Regions from separate parts of the Plantibacter sp. H53 genome, predicted to be linked through region 2. Evidence: riboswitches for the same ligand, from Rfam matches in the RefSeq annotation. Region 2 holds a riboswitch; the other holds the start of a gene.
What was found. Region 2 has a riboswitch for thiamine pyrophosphate ahead of thiM (hydroxyethylthiazole kinase). Riboswitches for the same ligand answer to the same signal wherever they lie in the genome.

Region 1 (7,571 bases), on a different contig from region 2:
ATGCCGATCGCGCCGTCCGGCTCGACCGCCACGGCGACCATCAGGAGGTGGACGACGACCACCGTGACGACGCAGGCGACGCGCACGAGGTCGAGGGCGAGGTCCCGCCCGGAGAGGTCTGGGACCGCCGGGGCCGACCCGGTCCGCGTTCGCGTGCTCATCGCCGGACAGCCTAGCGTCGCCGGGCCCTCCCGCCTCGGCCCCTGTGGAGAGCGTGTCGGAGGCGACTGCGACAATGGAGGCATGAGTCGGCAGGATGGAGCGTCTCGTCGCGTCTCGGCGCACGATGCCGACGACAGCGGTACCCCCATCCTCCATGTCGACATGGACGCGTTCTTCGTCTCGGTCGAGCTCTTGGAACGGCCCGAGCTGCGCGGTCTGCCGATCATCGTCGGCAACAAGGAGGGGCGGTCGGTCGTCACCTCCGCCAGTTACGAGGCTCGCCGGTACGGCGTGCGCGCGGCGATGCCGGTGTCCCAGGCGATGCGGCTCTGTCCGAGCGCCGTCGTGCTGCCGCCCCACCACGGCCGGTACCGCGAGTACTCCGACCGGGTGATGGAGGTGTTCGAGTCGGTCACGCCGCTCGTCGAGCCCCTGAGCATCGACGAGGCCTTCCTCGACGTCTCCGGCGCGGTCCGGTTGCTCGGGAGCCCGCGGACGATCGCCGCGCTCGTGAAGCAACGGGTCCTCGACGCGACCGGCCTGCCGTGCTCGGTGGGCCTGGCGGCGACGAAGTACGTCGCGAAGCTCGCCTCCGGCCTGTCCAAGCCCGACGGTCTGCTGGTCGTGCCGGCCGACGAGACCCTGGCGTTCCTCCACCCGTTGCCGGTCGGTGCACTGTGGGGCGTCGGTGGTCGGACGGAGGAGCAGCTGACGAACCGTGGCATCCGGACCATCGGTCAGCTCGCCTCCACCCCGCTGTCGATGCTCCAACGCGCGGTCGGTGAGGCCTCCGGTCGCCGACTCCTCGAGCTCGCGAACGGGATCGATCCGCGCGGCATCGAGCTGGCACGACGTGAGAAGAGCGTCAGCCACGAGGTGACCTTCCCGACGGACGTCTCCGACCCGACCATCCTCAAGCGCGAGTTGCTGAACCTCGCCGGCCTCGTCGCGATCCGACTCCGGAAGGGCGGCTACGCCGGCCGGACGATCAGCATCCGCGTGCGCTATGCGGACTTCAGCGTCGTCACCCGGTCGCGCACCATCGGCGAAGCCACGAACGTGGGCCGGCGGGTGTACGACGAAGCGGCCTCGCTGTTCGACGACCTCGATCGTGGCGGACGCCTCGTGCGCCTCGTGGGGGTGAAGGTCGACCAGCTCGTCCCGGCCGATGAGGCCGGTGCCGGGCTCTGGGACCCGGACGAGGAGTGGCGTGAAGCCGAGCAGACGATCGACCGGGTCGCAAGCCGGTTCGGCGATCTCGCGATCGCCCCCGCCTCCCTCCTCGGGAAGCCGAGGCGTCGCGGACTCGGCAGTCGCGGGGACTCGCAGGGTGCTGCGAGCACGGATCAACCCCTTGGACCGGGAGATGCCGAGCGATAGCCTCGCCGTATGACGAATCTCGTGGAGAAGCTGGCAGAACAGGCGAAGGGGCTCGGCGTGACCGCGGCCTATGGGGAGCAGCAGGACATCGACGGGACGAAACTCGTGCCCGTCGCGCTGACGTACTACGGCTTCGGCGGCGGCTCCGAGGGCGACGGCGACGACGCCCCGAGCGGCGGTGGCGGCGGTGGCGTCTCCATCCCCGTCGGTGCCTACATCAAGACCGACGAGGGTCTCCGTTTCGACCCGAACCTCATCTCGCTGATCGCCGTCGCGATCCCGTTCATCTGGGTGAGCGGCAAGGCGCTCGCCGGCCTCATCAAGGCCCTCAAGAAGTAGCCCCCTCCGTCCAACCCCTGTCGTGCGACCGCGCACGGCAGGGGTTAGACTCGTGCCACCACGGGAGTCCGGTGAACCGGGCTGAGAGGAAGGTATTCGCCTTCGACCGTCGAACCTGATCTGGATCATGCCAGCGCAGGGAGACCATTTCTCGCTATCCCGTGCTCTTTTCCGTCTACAGGAAGGGCACGTATCGTGTCAGCATCGACCAAGATCTCACCCTCTGAACGCGCTGTGTCGCGGACCTTGCGCTGGAGGGTCGTCGACATCGTCGTGGTCGCCGTACTCGGCGTCGCGACCGGCCTCATCTTCTGGGCGTGGAACACGATCGGATCACTCTGGTACGCGGGTGCCAGCGCCGTCACGCCCGGTTTCGGCGGGATCGCCGTCGGGATCTGGCTCCTCGGCGGGGTGCTCGGCGGACTCATCATCCGGAAGCCCGGCGCTGCCCTCCTCGTCGAGACCATCGGGGCGATCGTCTCCGCCCTCATCGGCAACGCATGGGGCATCACGACGGTGTACTCCGGGCTCGCTCAGGGCCTCGGTGCCGAGCTGGTGTTCGCGGCGTTCGCGTACAAGCGCTTCGGCCTCGTTCCGGCGATCCTCGCCGGTGCCGGTGCCGGGGCCGGCGCGTGGCTCCTCGAACTCGTCATGTCGGGCAACCTCGAGAAGGGTGTCGAGTTCAACGCGATCTACCTCGGTTCGCTGCTCGTCTCGGGCGCAATCCTCGCCGGTGTCGTCGGCTGGGCACTCGTCAGGGCACTCGCGTCGACCGGAGCGCTCAGTCGGTTCGCGTCGGGGCGGGACGCTCGGCGCGAGGTCTGATCGTGCCGGGAGCGGCTGCGACCGGTCCGGCGCGCGTCGTCGCGCGGGACTGGGGGTGGCGGCATGCCGGTCGGAAGGCCTGGGCGGTGAGCGACCTCGACCTCGTGATCGAACCGGGCGAGCGGGTCCTCCTGCTGGGGGCGTCCGGTGCCGGCAAGTCGACGCTGATCCACGCACTGGCCGGCGTGCTCGGCGGAGCGGACGAGGGGGAGTCCCACGGCTCGCTCCTCGTGGACGGCGTTCCGCCTGAACGAGCGAGGGGTCGCATCGGGCTCGTGCTGCAGGATCCCGACTCGCAGGTGATCCTGTCCAAGGTCGGCGACGACGTCGCCTTCGGCTGCGAGAACCTCGGCATCGAGCGCGAGGAGATCTGGCGCCGCGTCGACACCTCGCTGGAGGCCGTCGGACTGGACCTGCCGCTGGACCACTCGACCTCGGCGCTGTCCGGCGGTCAGAAACAGCGGCTGGCCCTCGCCGGCGTACTCGCCATGCAGCCCTCGCTCCTCCTGCTCGACGAACCGACCGCGAACCTCGACCCGGCCGGGGTGGCCGAGGTGCGGGACGCCGTCGCTCGGCTGGTCGATGACGGTTCGTCCACCCTGGTCGTCATCGAACACCGCGTCGACGTCTGGCGCGAGCTGATGACCAGGGTCGTCGTACTTGACGCCGACGGCGGTGTCCTCGCCGACGGGCCACCCGACCTCGTCCTCGACGACGTCGGGCAGCGCCTGGCCGATGCGGGCGTCTGGGTGCCGGGCATCCCGCTGGGGTTGGCCCCTCGTCCGGTGTCCGGCCCATCAGCGGCGGTCATCACGACCGACGACCTGGCGATCGGTCGAACGCGGAAGCAGCCGGTGCAGGAGCACCTGGGGCTCGCGGTGCCCGAAGGCGCGGGGACCGTCATCGTCGGCCCCAACGGCGCGGGGAAGTCCACGCTCGCGCTCACGCTGGCGGGACTGCTGCCGGAGATCACGGGGACGGTGACCGCCGCTCCGCAGCTCGCCGGCAGGCTGGGATCCCGGCCTATCCGCTGGAAGTCGACCGAATTGCTCGCGCGCATCGGGACGGTCTTCCAGGATCCCGAGCACCAGTTCGTCTCATCGACCGTGCGGAACGAGCTCGGTGTCGGCCTGCAGGCCCTCCGCTGGTCCCGGACCGCCATCGACGAGCGGGTCTCCGAGATCCTCGATGCGCTCGGTCTCGGTCGTCTCGCCGAGGCGAACCCGTTCAGTCTCTCGGGGGGTCAGAAGCGCCGGTTGTCGGTGGCCACCGTCCTCGCCGCCCGGCCGGCGGTCATGGTCCTCGACGAACCGACGTTCGGGCAGGATCGACGCACGTGGTTGTCACTCGTCCGCCTGCTGCAGCACGAGCTCGAACGCGGCGCGACGATCGTCTCCGTCACGCATGACGCGGGGGTCGTCGAGCATCTGGGCGACCATCGCATCCTCCTCGAACCGCCGGAGCTCCGGAGGCGGGCCGCATGACGAGCCTCACGGCAGCGGAGCGCTCGACGGTGCTGCACCATCGACCGCCGCTCGATCGGGTGAATCCGGTGACGAAGGTGCTGGCCGTCCTCATCCTGTCCGTCCCGTTGTTGCTGACGATCGACTGGGTGAGTGCGAGCACGGCGGTGCTGCTCGAAGTGATGCTGTTCCCGCTCTCCGGCCTGCGGTTCACCGCGTTGCTGAAGCGGGCCCTGCCGGTGCTCGTCTTCGCGCCCATCGGCGGGATCAGCATGCTGTTGTACGCGAAGCCGGGAGGGACGGAGTACCTGTCGCTCGGGTTCGTCCGCGTGACGGACAACTCGATCGAGCTGGCGGTCGCCGTGACGATCCGCGTGTTGGCGCTCGGTCTCCCGACGATCCTGCTCTTCGCGCGGGTGGATCCGACCGATCTGGCCGACGGCTTGTCCCAGATCGCGAAGCTGCCGTCGCGGTTCGTGCTCGGGATCCTCGCTGGAGCGCGGATGCTCGGACTCTTCATCGACGACTGGCGCAGTCTCGCGCTCGCCCGTCGTGCCCGTGGGCTGGGGGACCGGGGAGTGGTCCGGCGGTTCGCGTCCATGGCGTTCGTGCTGCTGGTGTTCGCCATCCGCCGCGGGAGCAAACTCGCGACGGCGATGGAGGCGCGGGGGTTCGGGGCACCGATCGAACGCACCTGGGCCAGACCGTCCCGCCTGGGCCGGGCCGATCTCATTGCCGTCCTGGTGACGATCGTGATCATGGCCCTCGCCCTGTCCACGGCGGTCCTCGCCGGTACGTTCCGGGTCGTGGGTCAGTGAGCGCGGTTCCGCCGGTCCTGCTCATCGACGGTCGGTCGGGCACGGGGAAGACGACGCTCGCCTCCTCGGTGGCGTCCGCGTTGACGGCCAGCACGGTCGTCCACATGGACGACCTGTATCCGGGGTGGGAGGGGCTCGACGAGGGTGCTCGACTCCTCGTCGAGTGGATCCTCAGGCCGTTCTCCGAGCGGCGCGCGGGGGAGTGGCGGCGCTGGGACTGGGAACGGTCCGCCCGTGCGGAGGCGCACCTCGTACCGAGCGACCGTCCACTCATCGTCGAGGGTTGCGGGTCGTCGTCGCGGACATCGCGAATGCTCGCCGACACGGTGCTGTGGCTCGACGCGCCGGTGGTGCAGCGCACCGACCGCCTCATCGGGCGCGGTGACGGCGTCGACTGGCTCGCGGGGTGGACCCTCCAGGAGGACGCGTTCATCGAGCGTGAGCGGCCCGACCTCGACGCCGGTCTCCGAATCGAGGCGACGGGTGCCGCGGGCCAGGTCTCATCCCTCGTCCTCGATGTCCTGAGGCGCGACGAAGCGGGCCGCTGGAACTCCTGGCTCCGCGTCTGACGGCCGACCGCGATCTCGGTCCCTGAGCTTGTCAAAGGGTCGGGGCTGAGGTTCCGGTCCTTGAGCTCATCGAAGGGTCAGGGCTGAGGTTCGGTCCCTGAGCTTGTCGAAGGGTGGGTGTGCCCCCGGCAGGATTCGAACCTGCGACCAAGAGATGAGAAGGGTCCGCGATGTCGTGTGAGGTGCCCCCGGCAGGATTCGAACCTGCGACCAAGAGATGAGTAAGGGTCCGCGAGAGCTTCTGGTGTGCCCCCGGCAGGATTCGAACCTGCGACCAAGAGATTAGAAGGCTCCTGCTCTATCCCCTGAGCTACGGAGGCGGGCGTCGTCCAGGATACCGCAGCGGTGTCTCAGGCGCCGACGCCGAGGAGGCCGAGGACACCGAAGACCAGCGACAGGGCTGCGAGGACGAGGGCGATGCTGATGAGGATGACGTGCACGCGCAGGAACGTCGTCGCACGTCCCTGATCGTCGCGGGCACGCGGGTCGGCGACGATCCGCTTGAGGAAGCGGGGCCAGACGACGACGTTGTAGACACCGTTGACGAGCAGCAGGACGGAGATGGCGATGATCACCGCTCGAGTCTACGGAACCGGCGGCGTCGGTCGTGCTGAGTAGACTCGACCCATGAGCACAGCTGGGGACCGTCTGGTCTGGATCGACTGCGAGATGACCGGACTCGAGCTGGAGGTCGACGAACTCGTCGAGATCGCCGTCGTGATCACCGACTTCGAACTGAACATCCTCGACCCGGGTTATTCCGTCGTGATCAAGCCCGATCAGTCGGCACTCGACAACATGGGTGAGTTCGTGACGAACATGCACCGCACCTCGGGGCTGCTCGAGGAGATCCCGAACGGCGTGAGCGTCGCGGACGCGGAGTTCCAGGTCATCGAGTACATCCAGCGCTTCGTCCCCGACGAGTCGAAGGCTCCGCTGGCCGGGAACACCATCGGGACCGACCGAGGGTTCCTCGCGCGCTACATGCCACGACTCGACGCCCACCTGCACTACCGCAACGTCGACGTCTCCTCGATCAAGGAACTCGCCCGTCGGTGGTACCCGCGGGTCTACTTCAACGCCCCGTCGAAGCACGGCGGTCACCGCGCGCTGGCGGACATCCTCGAGTCGATCCGTGAGCTCGCCTACTACCGCGGAGCGTTGTTCGTCGACCTCCCCGGCCCGTCCTCCGACGACGCGAAGCAGGTTTCGGAAGCGGTCGTGTCACGGTACGCCCCAAACATGTAATAGACTCATCCAGTCGCTTGTGACGCGGTCTCCGCGGAGCAGGTCGCATGGTGGGTATAGCTCAGTTGGCAGAGCGCCTGGTTGTGGTCCAGGAGGTCGCGGGTTCAAGCCCCGTTACTCACCCCATGTCGTACAGAAGCCGGAGGATCCCTCCGGCTTCTGTCGTATCCGGGGAGCGGGCATGTTGGAGCTGGACACCGAGGCGTTCGAAGCCCTCGTGGTGGACGAACTCGACCGCTTACCCGACGAGATGGTCGACGGTCTCGACAATGTCGTCTTCGTCGTCGAGGATCGCCCTGAGAACGGCACGCTCGACACGCTCGGGTTGTACGACGGTGTCGCCTTGACGGAGCGTGACCGCTACGGCTTCGGCGAGATGCCCGACCGGATCATCGTCTACCGCGAGCCGCATCTGGCGGCATGCGAGACGCTCGACGAGCTCGCCGACGAGATCCACACCACCCTGGTCCACGAGATCGCGCACTTCTACGGGATCGACGACGAGCGGCTGCACGAGCTCGGCTGGGCCTGAGATCCGCCTCGCCCACCGAGTCGTGTTTCCGGTGTGTTGCAAGTGCCTCGGAGTTCCGGGTGCGCCTCCGGCGAGCGAGTAGCCTGGGGACATGCGCGAGATCCAGGCCCGCATCATTGCGGAACTCCATGTCAGCCCCACGATCGACCCGGCGGCCGAGGTCCGTTCCCGGATCGACTTCCTGAAGTCGTACCTGCGGGCGACGCACACGAAGGGGTTCGTTCTCGGCATCAGC
Region 2 (7,571 bases):
GTCGCCCTGACGACGACGGCCGAGGGGTCCTACGGGCTCGCCGACCTGGCGCCGGGCAGCTACGAGGTCACGCTGACCGTCCCGGTCGGGTACTCCGTGCCCGCGGGTGGCGCCACGACCGCCACCGTCGTCGTCGGCACCGACGGCGCTGTCCAGACGGTGCCCACCTTCGTGCTCGTCGCCGACGCCGTGCTCGGCGGCCTCGCTGGAACGGTCGAGACGGACGCGGGTGCTCCGATCGCGGACGTGACCCTGACCGTCGAGACCTCGGCCGGCCCGGTCGACATCACGACTGACGCCGACGGCGCCTACGGCCTCGACGGACTCGCGCCCGGTTCCTACGAGGTGTCCGTGGCGGTCCCGGCGGGCTACACCGCCGAGGGGGCCACCACGGCGACCGCGGTCGTCGCCGCAGACGGTTCCGAGGTCTCGGTGCCGGCCTTCGTCCTCGTTCCCGACGCCGTCGTGCCCGTGCCGTCGGCGAATCCGAGCGACCCCGCCGTTCCGGGCAACTCGGGTCGCCTGCCCTCGACCGGTGCGGACGCGATGCCGTGGATCGTCGCTGCCGGAGCGCTCTTCGTGCTCGGCGCCGCCGGTGTCGTCACCGCGGCCGTCCTGCGTCGTCGACGCGCGAATCGGGACGAACTGTCCGGCGAATGACCGTTTGAACGACCTCTCGGGGATGGGAGGGCGCGGCTCGTCCGTAGACTTGGGCGAGCCGCGCCCCACCCAGGAGTGCGGATCGCACTGCTGAACGGGGATCCGTGGACATCATCGGGTGGGTGAACGACGCCGCGACGGCGCTGCCCGATCCGCTGATCTGGCTCCTCGGGCTCCTGTTCACGACCGCCGAATCCGGCCTCTGGCTCGGCCTCGTCGTCCCCGGTGAACCGGTGGTGCTCCTCCTCTCGGCCATGCTCGACTCCGCCCCCGGCGCCCTCGTGCTGTTCCTCGCGGTCGCCCTCGGCGGGTCGCTCGGGGACCAGCTCGGCTACCTCGTCGGTCGTCGTTCCGGTGGTCGTCTCCGTGACTCGGCCGTCATCCGGCGCCTCGGTGTCGACGGCTGGGACCGCGCGGTCGAGGCGCTCGAGCGACGCGGGGCCCAGGCCGTCTTCCTCACCCGGCTCGTGCCCGTGCTCCGATGCCTGACACCGACCGCCGCGGGGGTCGCCCGCGTGCCCTACCGGTCGTTCCTCGCGGCATCACTGCTGGGCTCCCTCCTCTGGTCCGCCGTCTACGTCGGCGTCGGCTCCCTCGTCCGTGCCACGCTCGACACGGTCCGCCAGTACCTCGGTGCCACCGGCTGGGTGCTGCTGTTCGCGCTCGTCGTCGTGGTGACGATCGTCGCGATCGCCCGATTCCGCCGCGGTGCCGCGATCCCCGGTGACGAGGCGATGATCCCGGTGACGCTGCACGAGAAGACGCCGCTCGCGCGCCTCCGGACGCAGCTGTTCTCCGACGACGACTGGAAGAACCTGCCGAACGCGATCACGGCGGGACGTATCGTCCTCCTGCCGGTCTTCGCCGCCCTCGTGATCACCGGCTCCTACTGGGCCGCGCTCGTCGTCGGTGCGGTCGTGTTCCTGAGCGACGTCGCCGACGGACAGATCGCGCGCCGCATGGGCACGGTCTCCGCGCTCGGCACCTGGCTCGACGGGGTCGCCGACCGCCTGACCGTGGTCGTGGTCGCCGCGTCGTTCGCCATCGCGCAGATCATCCCATGGCAGGTGTTCGTGGTCATGATCGTCCCCGACCTCCTGCTCGCGTTCGTCGCCGTCGTCGCGTTCCGCGGGACGCCGGAGGTGCCGGTGAGCATCGCCGGCAAGATCCGGACGGTGTTCCTCTTCGTCGGCTTCTTCGCGCTGCTCACGGGCCTCGCGCTCGGCGGCGGGGATCCGGCGTCGGCGCTCCACCGGGTCTTCGGCGGGGTCGGCTTCGTGGCGATCCTGCTCGGACTCCTCGGCCACTTCGTCGCGGCGACCCAGTATGCGCGACGCATGGTCGTCACCTGGCAGCGACAGGGCGTCCGCGCGGCCCGCTGAGCGCCGCGCCGACCATCGTCGGAGGCCCCCAACGGATGGCACACGGCCACAGCGCAGGCGGCGTCGTTTAGGCTCGGAGCATGCCAGTCGACTATCCGGACCTCGTCATCTTCGACTGCGACGGCACGCTCGTCGACACGGAACGCATCTCCGTCCGGGTGAACCTGCAGCTCCTCAACGAGGTCGGCGGCGACTACACCGAGGCGGAGGTGCGGGAGCTCTTCGTCGGCGCCTCACTCGAGACGTACGCGACGCTGGTCGAGCAGCGCCTCGGGAAGCCGCTCGAGGCCGACTGGATCCAGCGCTGGAGCGACATGTTCCGCGGCATCTGCGAACGTGAGCTCGAGGCCGTCGACGGGGTCGTCGTTGCCCTCGACGGTATCGCTGCGACCGGGGTGCCGCTGTGCGTCGCCTCGAACGGGATGCTGCACGACGTCGTCCGCAACCTCGGGCAGGTGGGCATCCACGACCGCTTCGACGGGCGCATCTTCAGCGCGACCGACGTCGCCGTCGGCAAGCCCGCACCCGACCTGTTCCTGCACGCCGCCGCCGACTTCGACACGGCCCCCGAACGGTGCGCGGTCGTCGAGGACAGCGTCGTCGGCGTCCTGGCTGCCCGTGCGGCCGGCATGACGGTCTACGCCTACGCCGGTGGCATGACGCCCGCCGAGCGGCTCATCGGCGACGGCACCCACGTCTTCGACGACATGCGCCTGCTGCCCGACCTCATCCGCGACACCTGGGCGACCTCCGCGGCACGCTAGCCGTGCCGCGCTAGCTGCGACTGCGGAGCTCCGGGAAGCCGTCCTCGTCGTCGGGGATCGGCTGCGCCGCGACCGCCGGTGCCGACGTCGCATCGGACGGTTCGAGATCCTGGGCTGAGGCGTCCTGCTGCTCGGCGCGACGTCGGGTGCGTTCGCCACCGCGCTTGACCGCGCGGTCGAACAACTGCGGGCCGGTCGTCGCCAGGCGCCTCCAGGGGAGGGTGCCCTCGATCTCGATCTGCAGGGAGAAGCTCAGCAGGGTGCGGATGACGACGATGATCGCGAGGACGAGCGCGTCGGTCAGCGACGGCGTCGACGTGACCGTCTTCACGAGGTCTGCGGCCACGAGGATCTCCAGCCCGAGCAGGATGACCGAGCCGATCGTCTCCCGCAGCATCCGGAAGGCCCGAGCGCCGTCGCGCGTGCTCCACCACAGACGGGCCGAGAGGGTGACGGCGATCACGAAGCCCACGACCATCGCCCCGACACCGGCGACCTCGAAGACGATGGTGACCAGCTCGAAGAAGTCCATCCCTCCATCATCCTCGCCCGCCCGCTGGACGGGAAGCCGGGCCGACCCGCTAGGGTGGTCGCGAGTGACACGGGGTGCCGATCCCACGACGATCGGCTGAGAACACACCCGTCGAACCTGATCTCGTTAGTCCGAGCGAAGGGATGTCGCGAATGAGCGTTCGCACACCGCAGCAGTCCGCCCACCCGTCCACCGACGACTCGTCCGTCGGCGAGTTCGCGAGCGCGTCCGGGGACCTCCTCGAGCGCCTGCGCGAGCACACGCCGCTCGTCCAATCGATCACGAACGCCGTGGTGACGAACTTCACCGCGAACGTCCTGCTCGCCATCGGCGCCGCCCCGGCGATGACCGACATCCCCACCGAGGCCGGGCCGTTCGCCCGCATCGCCTCCGGGGTGCTCCTCAATCTCGGGACGCCGCAGGCGGAGCAGCGCGAGGCGATGGTCGAGGCCGCCTCCGCCGCGAACGACGCCGGCACACCGTGGGTGCTCGACCCCGTGGCCGTCGGCTTCCTACCGGTGCGCACGGCGCTCGCCGCCGACCTCCTCGACCTCCGGCCGACGATCGTCCGCGGCAACGCCAGCGAGATCATCGCCCTCGCCGGACTGGGCGCCGGCGGTCGCGGGGTCGACAGCACCGACTCGGTCGACAGCGCGATCGAGGCGGCCACCGCGATCGCCCGCACCTCGGGCGCCGTCGTCGCGATCTCCGGCCCGACGGACGTCATCACCGACGGTGAGCGCATCGTCCGCTGCTCGAACGGGCACGCCTGGCTCACCCTCGTGACGGGCGGTGGCTGTGCCCTCGGTGCCGTACTCGCCGCCTTCGCCTCACTCGACGACGACCGGTTGCTGACGACGGTCGCGGCGACCACCGCGTACACGGTCGCCGCGCAGCTTGCGGCTGCGGAGAGCCGCGGCCCCGGCTCCTTCGCTCCCGCCTTCCTCGACCGCCTCCACCTCCTCGACGCCGACACCGTCCGCAGCCTGGCGGTGATCGCGTGAGCGCCTCGACCACCGCGGACCGGGTCCTCGCGGCCCGTTCGCACGCCGAGCTCGTGCGCCGCGGCATCGCCACCTACCTCGTCACGGACGCCTCGGCCAGCGGGGATCGCGGTGTCCTCGACGTCGTGCGCCGAGCCGTCGACGGCGGGGTGACCGCGGTCCAGCTGCGGGAGAAGACCGCGTCGGCGCGAGCGCTGTTCGACCTGACCGTGCGTGCGGCGGAGGTCGTCGCCGGTCGGGCGCTGCTCCTCGTCGACGACCGGGTGGACGTCTTCCTCGCGGCCCGTTCCGCCGGTGCCGTCGTCCACGGCGTCCACGTGGGTCAGAGCGATCTCCCGGTCGACGCCGTGCGTCGTATCGTGGGGCAGGCCGCCGTCGTGGGACTGACGGCGAACACCCCGGCGCACCTCGACGCGGTCGCAGCGCTGTCACCCGGGACGGTCGACTACCTGGGCGTCGGCGTCATCCGCCCGACGACGACGAAGCCGGACCACCCGGCGCCGCTCGGCGTGGAGGGGTTCGCCGCGATCGCCGCCGCGACCCCGCTCCCGTGCGTCGCCATCGGTGGGGTGTCACTGGACGACACGGTCGAGCTCCACGCCGCCGGTGCCGCGGGTCTCGCCGTCGTCTCCGCCATCTGCGCCGTCGACGATCCGGCGGCCGCCGCCAGAGCGTTCCGCAGCGCCTGGACCGAGGTCTCGGCATGAGCGCCGTGGAACCGTCGACGACGCCGGTGTCGTCGAACTCGAACCGGGTGCACGGTCGACGACCCGTCACGATCCGCGAGGCACCCCGGGTGCTGAGCATCGCCGGGACCGACCCGACCGGTGGTGCCGGGATCCAGGCCGATCTCAAGAGCATCGCCGCGAACGGCGGATACGGCATGGCGGTCGTCACCGCGCTCGTCGCGCAGAACACCCGGGGCGTCCGGTCCGTGCACACTCCGCCCGTCGGGTTCCTCCGCGAGCAGTTGGACGCGGTCGCGGACGACGTGGTGATCGACGCGGTCAAGATCGGGATGCTGGGCGATGTCGCGATCATCGACACCGTGTCGACCTGGCTGCAGGAGACCGAGACCGGACCCGTCGTCCTCGACCCGGTGATGGTGGCGACGAGCGGCGACCGTCTCCTCCACCGCGACGCCGAAGCGGCCATGCGTGCGCTCCTGCCGCACGTCGACCTCGTGACCCCGAACCTGCCGGAGCTCGCCGTCCTCGCGGACGAACCGGTGGCGACGAGTTGGGCCGACGCACTCGCGCAGGCGGAACGGGTCTCGGTGCAGGCGGGCGTGATCGTGCTCGTGAAGGGCGGGCACCTGACGGGGACGACCGCATGCCCGGATGCGCTCGTCGACGCCACCGGTGGTCTGGGTGACGACCGATCACTCGTCGAGTTCGACGGTCTCCGAGTCGACACACGGAACACCCATGGGACCGGGTGCTCCCTGTCGAGCGCGATGGCCACCCTCGTCGCCCGGTCGGGGTCCTGGACCGCGGCGCTCGGCGAGGCGAAGGCGTGGCTCACGACGAGTCTCCGCCACGCGGACGCGCTCGAGGTCGGCTCGGGCAACGGCCCGATCAGCCACTTCGCCGAACTGTGGGCAGCGGGCGGGACGACCTCACGGCGGCAGGACGGTGCCGACATCGTCGCCGACTGGTGGGAGGACATCGCCGAGCTGCGGTACCGGATCGACCACCTGCCGTTCGTGACGACGCTCGCCGACGGGACCCTCGATCCGGCCCGGTTCGCCTGGTACCTGCAGCAGGACGCGATCTATCTACGGGCCTACTCGCGGGTCCTCGCACGAGCGAGTGCCTTGGCACCGACGGCCGAGGAGCAGGTGTTCTGGGCGACCGGCGCGGCGGGCTCGATCGAGGCCGAGATGGAGCTGCACCGCACCTGGCTCAGCGCGTATGCCGTCAGCGGTATGGATGTGGAACCGTCGGCGACGACCACGGCGTACCTCGACCACCTGCACGCGGCGACGGTCGACGGCGACTACGGGCGGGTGGTCGCCGCCGTGTTGCCCTGCTATTGGATCTACCAGGATCTCGGTGAACGGCTCGTGGGCGCATCACACGCGGAGCACCCGTTCGCCGCGTGGCTCGACACCTACGCCGACCCCGCCTTCGCGACCGCGAACACCCGGGCGATCGAGATCGTCGCCGGGGCGGCAGCTCGCGCGGACGAGACCGGCCGCGACACGATGCGACGGGCGTTCCTCGCCTCGGCCGCTCACGAGGAGGCCTTCTTCGCCGAGCCGATACGATGAAGGCCGGATCCGCCGCCGCGGTCCCGGACCACGACGAGAGGCCCCTGATGCTGACGAGCAACGAGTACTTCGACGGCAACGTGAAGTCGATCGGCTTCACCACGAACGAGCCCGGTGCGGAGTCGGCCAGCGTCGGAGTGATGGAGCCGGGGGAGTACACCTTCACCACGGGCAAGGCCGAGGAGATGTCCGTGATCTCCGGCAAGCTCCGCGTGCTGCTGCCGAACACGAGTGCGTGGCAGGACTTCGGGCCCGACGCGCAGTTCAGCGTCCCGGGGAGCAGCAGCTTCCAGGTCGAGGTCGAGGTCACCACGGCGTACCTCTGCCGTTACCTCAACATCTGAACGCCCTTCGACACTTCGACAGGCTCAGTGCGGCGCAGCTCAGGGACCGGTTGGGGTGCGCCCTCCGAACGGCTCAGGGGCCGGTTCGGTTCGTCCGAGTGCCCGGCTCAGGATCGGTCGACGACCTCGAGCGTGAGGACGACGGTCGAATCGTCCGAGCTGTTCGTCAGTGTCACCGTCGTGCTCCCGACCTCGAGCGGCTGCAGACCGGGGTTGAAGGACGCGCCGCCGCGGGAGCCGCCCGGCACGTACTCCGCGATCGACGGATCCTCGATCTCCGCGGACCACACGGTCGGATCGACGGCGACGAGGTCCACCACGTTGTCGAGGCCGACGGTGACGGTGCGGCCGTCCTGATCGACGAGCTGCACGATGACGGGTGCGATCACGCCGGCCTCGCTCGCGGAGCTCTGACCGGAGGGTGAGTCCGCGCCACCGGTGCAGGCACTCGTGCCGAGCACCGCTCCGACGATCGCGATCACGGTCAGCCCACGGGTGGCACGGCGCATGGCGGTCCTCTCTCGACGTGACCTCACCCTACCGCCGGGCGACGGAGGACCTCAGGACCGCAGGGCCAGCGCGTCGGCGGCGGCGCTGAGTCGACCGTCCTCCA

Region 1: linked by a shared signal. The riboswitch ahead of A4X17_RS19670 (ECF transporter S component) and the one ahead of thiM (hydroxyethylthiazole kinase) in region 2 are both predicted to bind thiamine pyrophosphate.

What each region holds. Positions count from the first base shown of each region.
Region 1 covers NZ_LWCT01000012.1:33,348-40,918, forward strand. The annotation lists gene A4X17_RS07885 (acyltransferase) at 1-161, opposite strand, end outside; gene dinB (DNA polymerase IV) at 244-1,542, shown strand; gene A4X17_RS07895 (hypothetical protein) at 1,552-1,881, shown strand; TPP riboswitch at 1,932-2,040, shown strand; gene A4X17_RS19670 (ECF transporter S component) at 2,116-2,706, shown strand; gene A4X17_RS07905 (ABC transporter ATP-binding protein) at 2,793-4,190, shown strand; gene A4X17_RS07910 (energy-coupling factor transporter transmembrane protein EcfT) at 4,187-4,987, shown strand; gene A4X17_RS07915 (hypothetical protein) at 4,984-5,556, shown strand; tRNA gene A4X17_RS07920 (tRNA-Arg) at 5,804-5,876, opposite strand; gene A4X17_RS07925 (SCO4848 family membrane protein) at 5,907-6,131, opposite strand; gene orn (oligoribonuclease) at 6,184-6,804, shown strand; tRNA gene A4X17_RS07935 (tRNA-His) at 6,855-6,930, shown strand; gene A4X17_RS07940 (metallopeptidase family protein) at 6,986-7,336, shown strand; gene nadE (ammonia-dependent NAD(+) synthetase) at 7,428-7,571, shown strand, end outside.
Region 2 covers NZ_LWCT01000033.1:3,906-11,476, reverse strand. The annotation lists gene A4X17_RS13205 (carboxypeptidase regulatory-like domain-containing protein) at 1-660, shown strand, start outside; gene A4X17_RS13200 (CDP-alcohol phosphatidyltransferase family protein) at 765-2,042, shown strand; gene A4X17_RS13195 (HAD family phosphatase) at 2,123-2,806, shown strand; gene A4X17_RS13190 (DUF1622 domain-containing protein) at 2,817-3,338, opposite strand; TPP riboswitch at 3,399-3,499, shown strand; gene thiM (hydroxyethylthiazole kinase) at 3,491-4,342, shown strand; gene thiE (thiamine phosphate synthase) at 4,339-5,049, shown strand; gene A4X17_RS13175 (bifunctional hydroxymethylpyrimidine kinase/phosphomethylpyrimidine kinase) at 5,046-6,614, shown strand; gene A4X17_RS13170 (pyrimidine/purine nucleoside phosphorylase) at 6,662-6,958, shown strand; gene A4X17_RS13165 (hypothetical protein) at 7,066-7,467, opposite strand; gene A4X17_RS13160 (ABC transporter ATP-binding protein) at 7,519-7,571, opposite strand, start outside.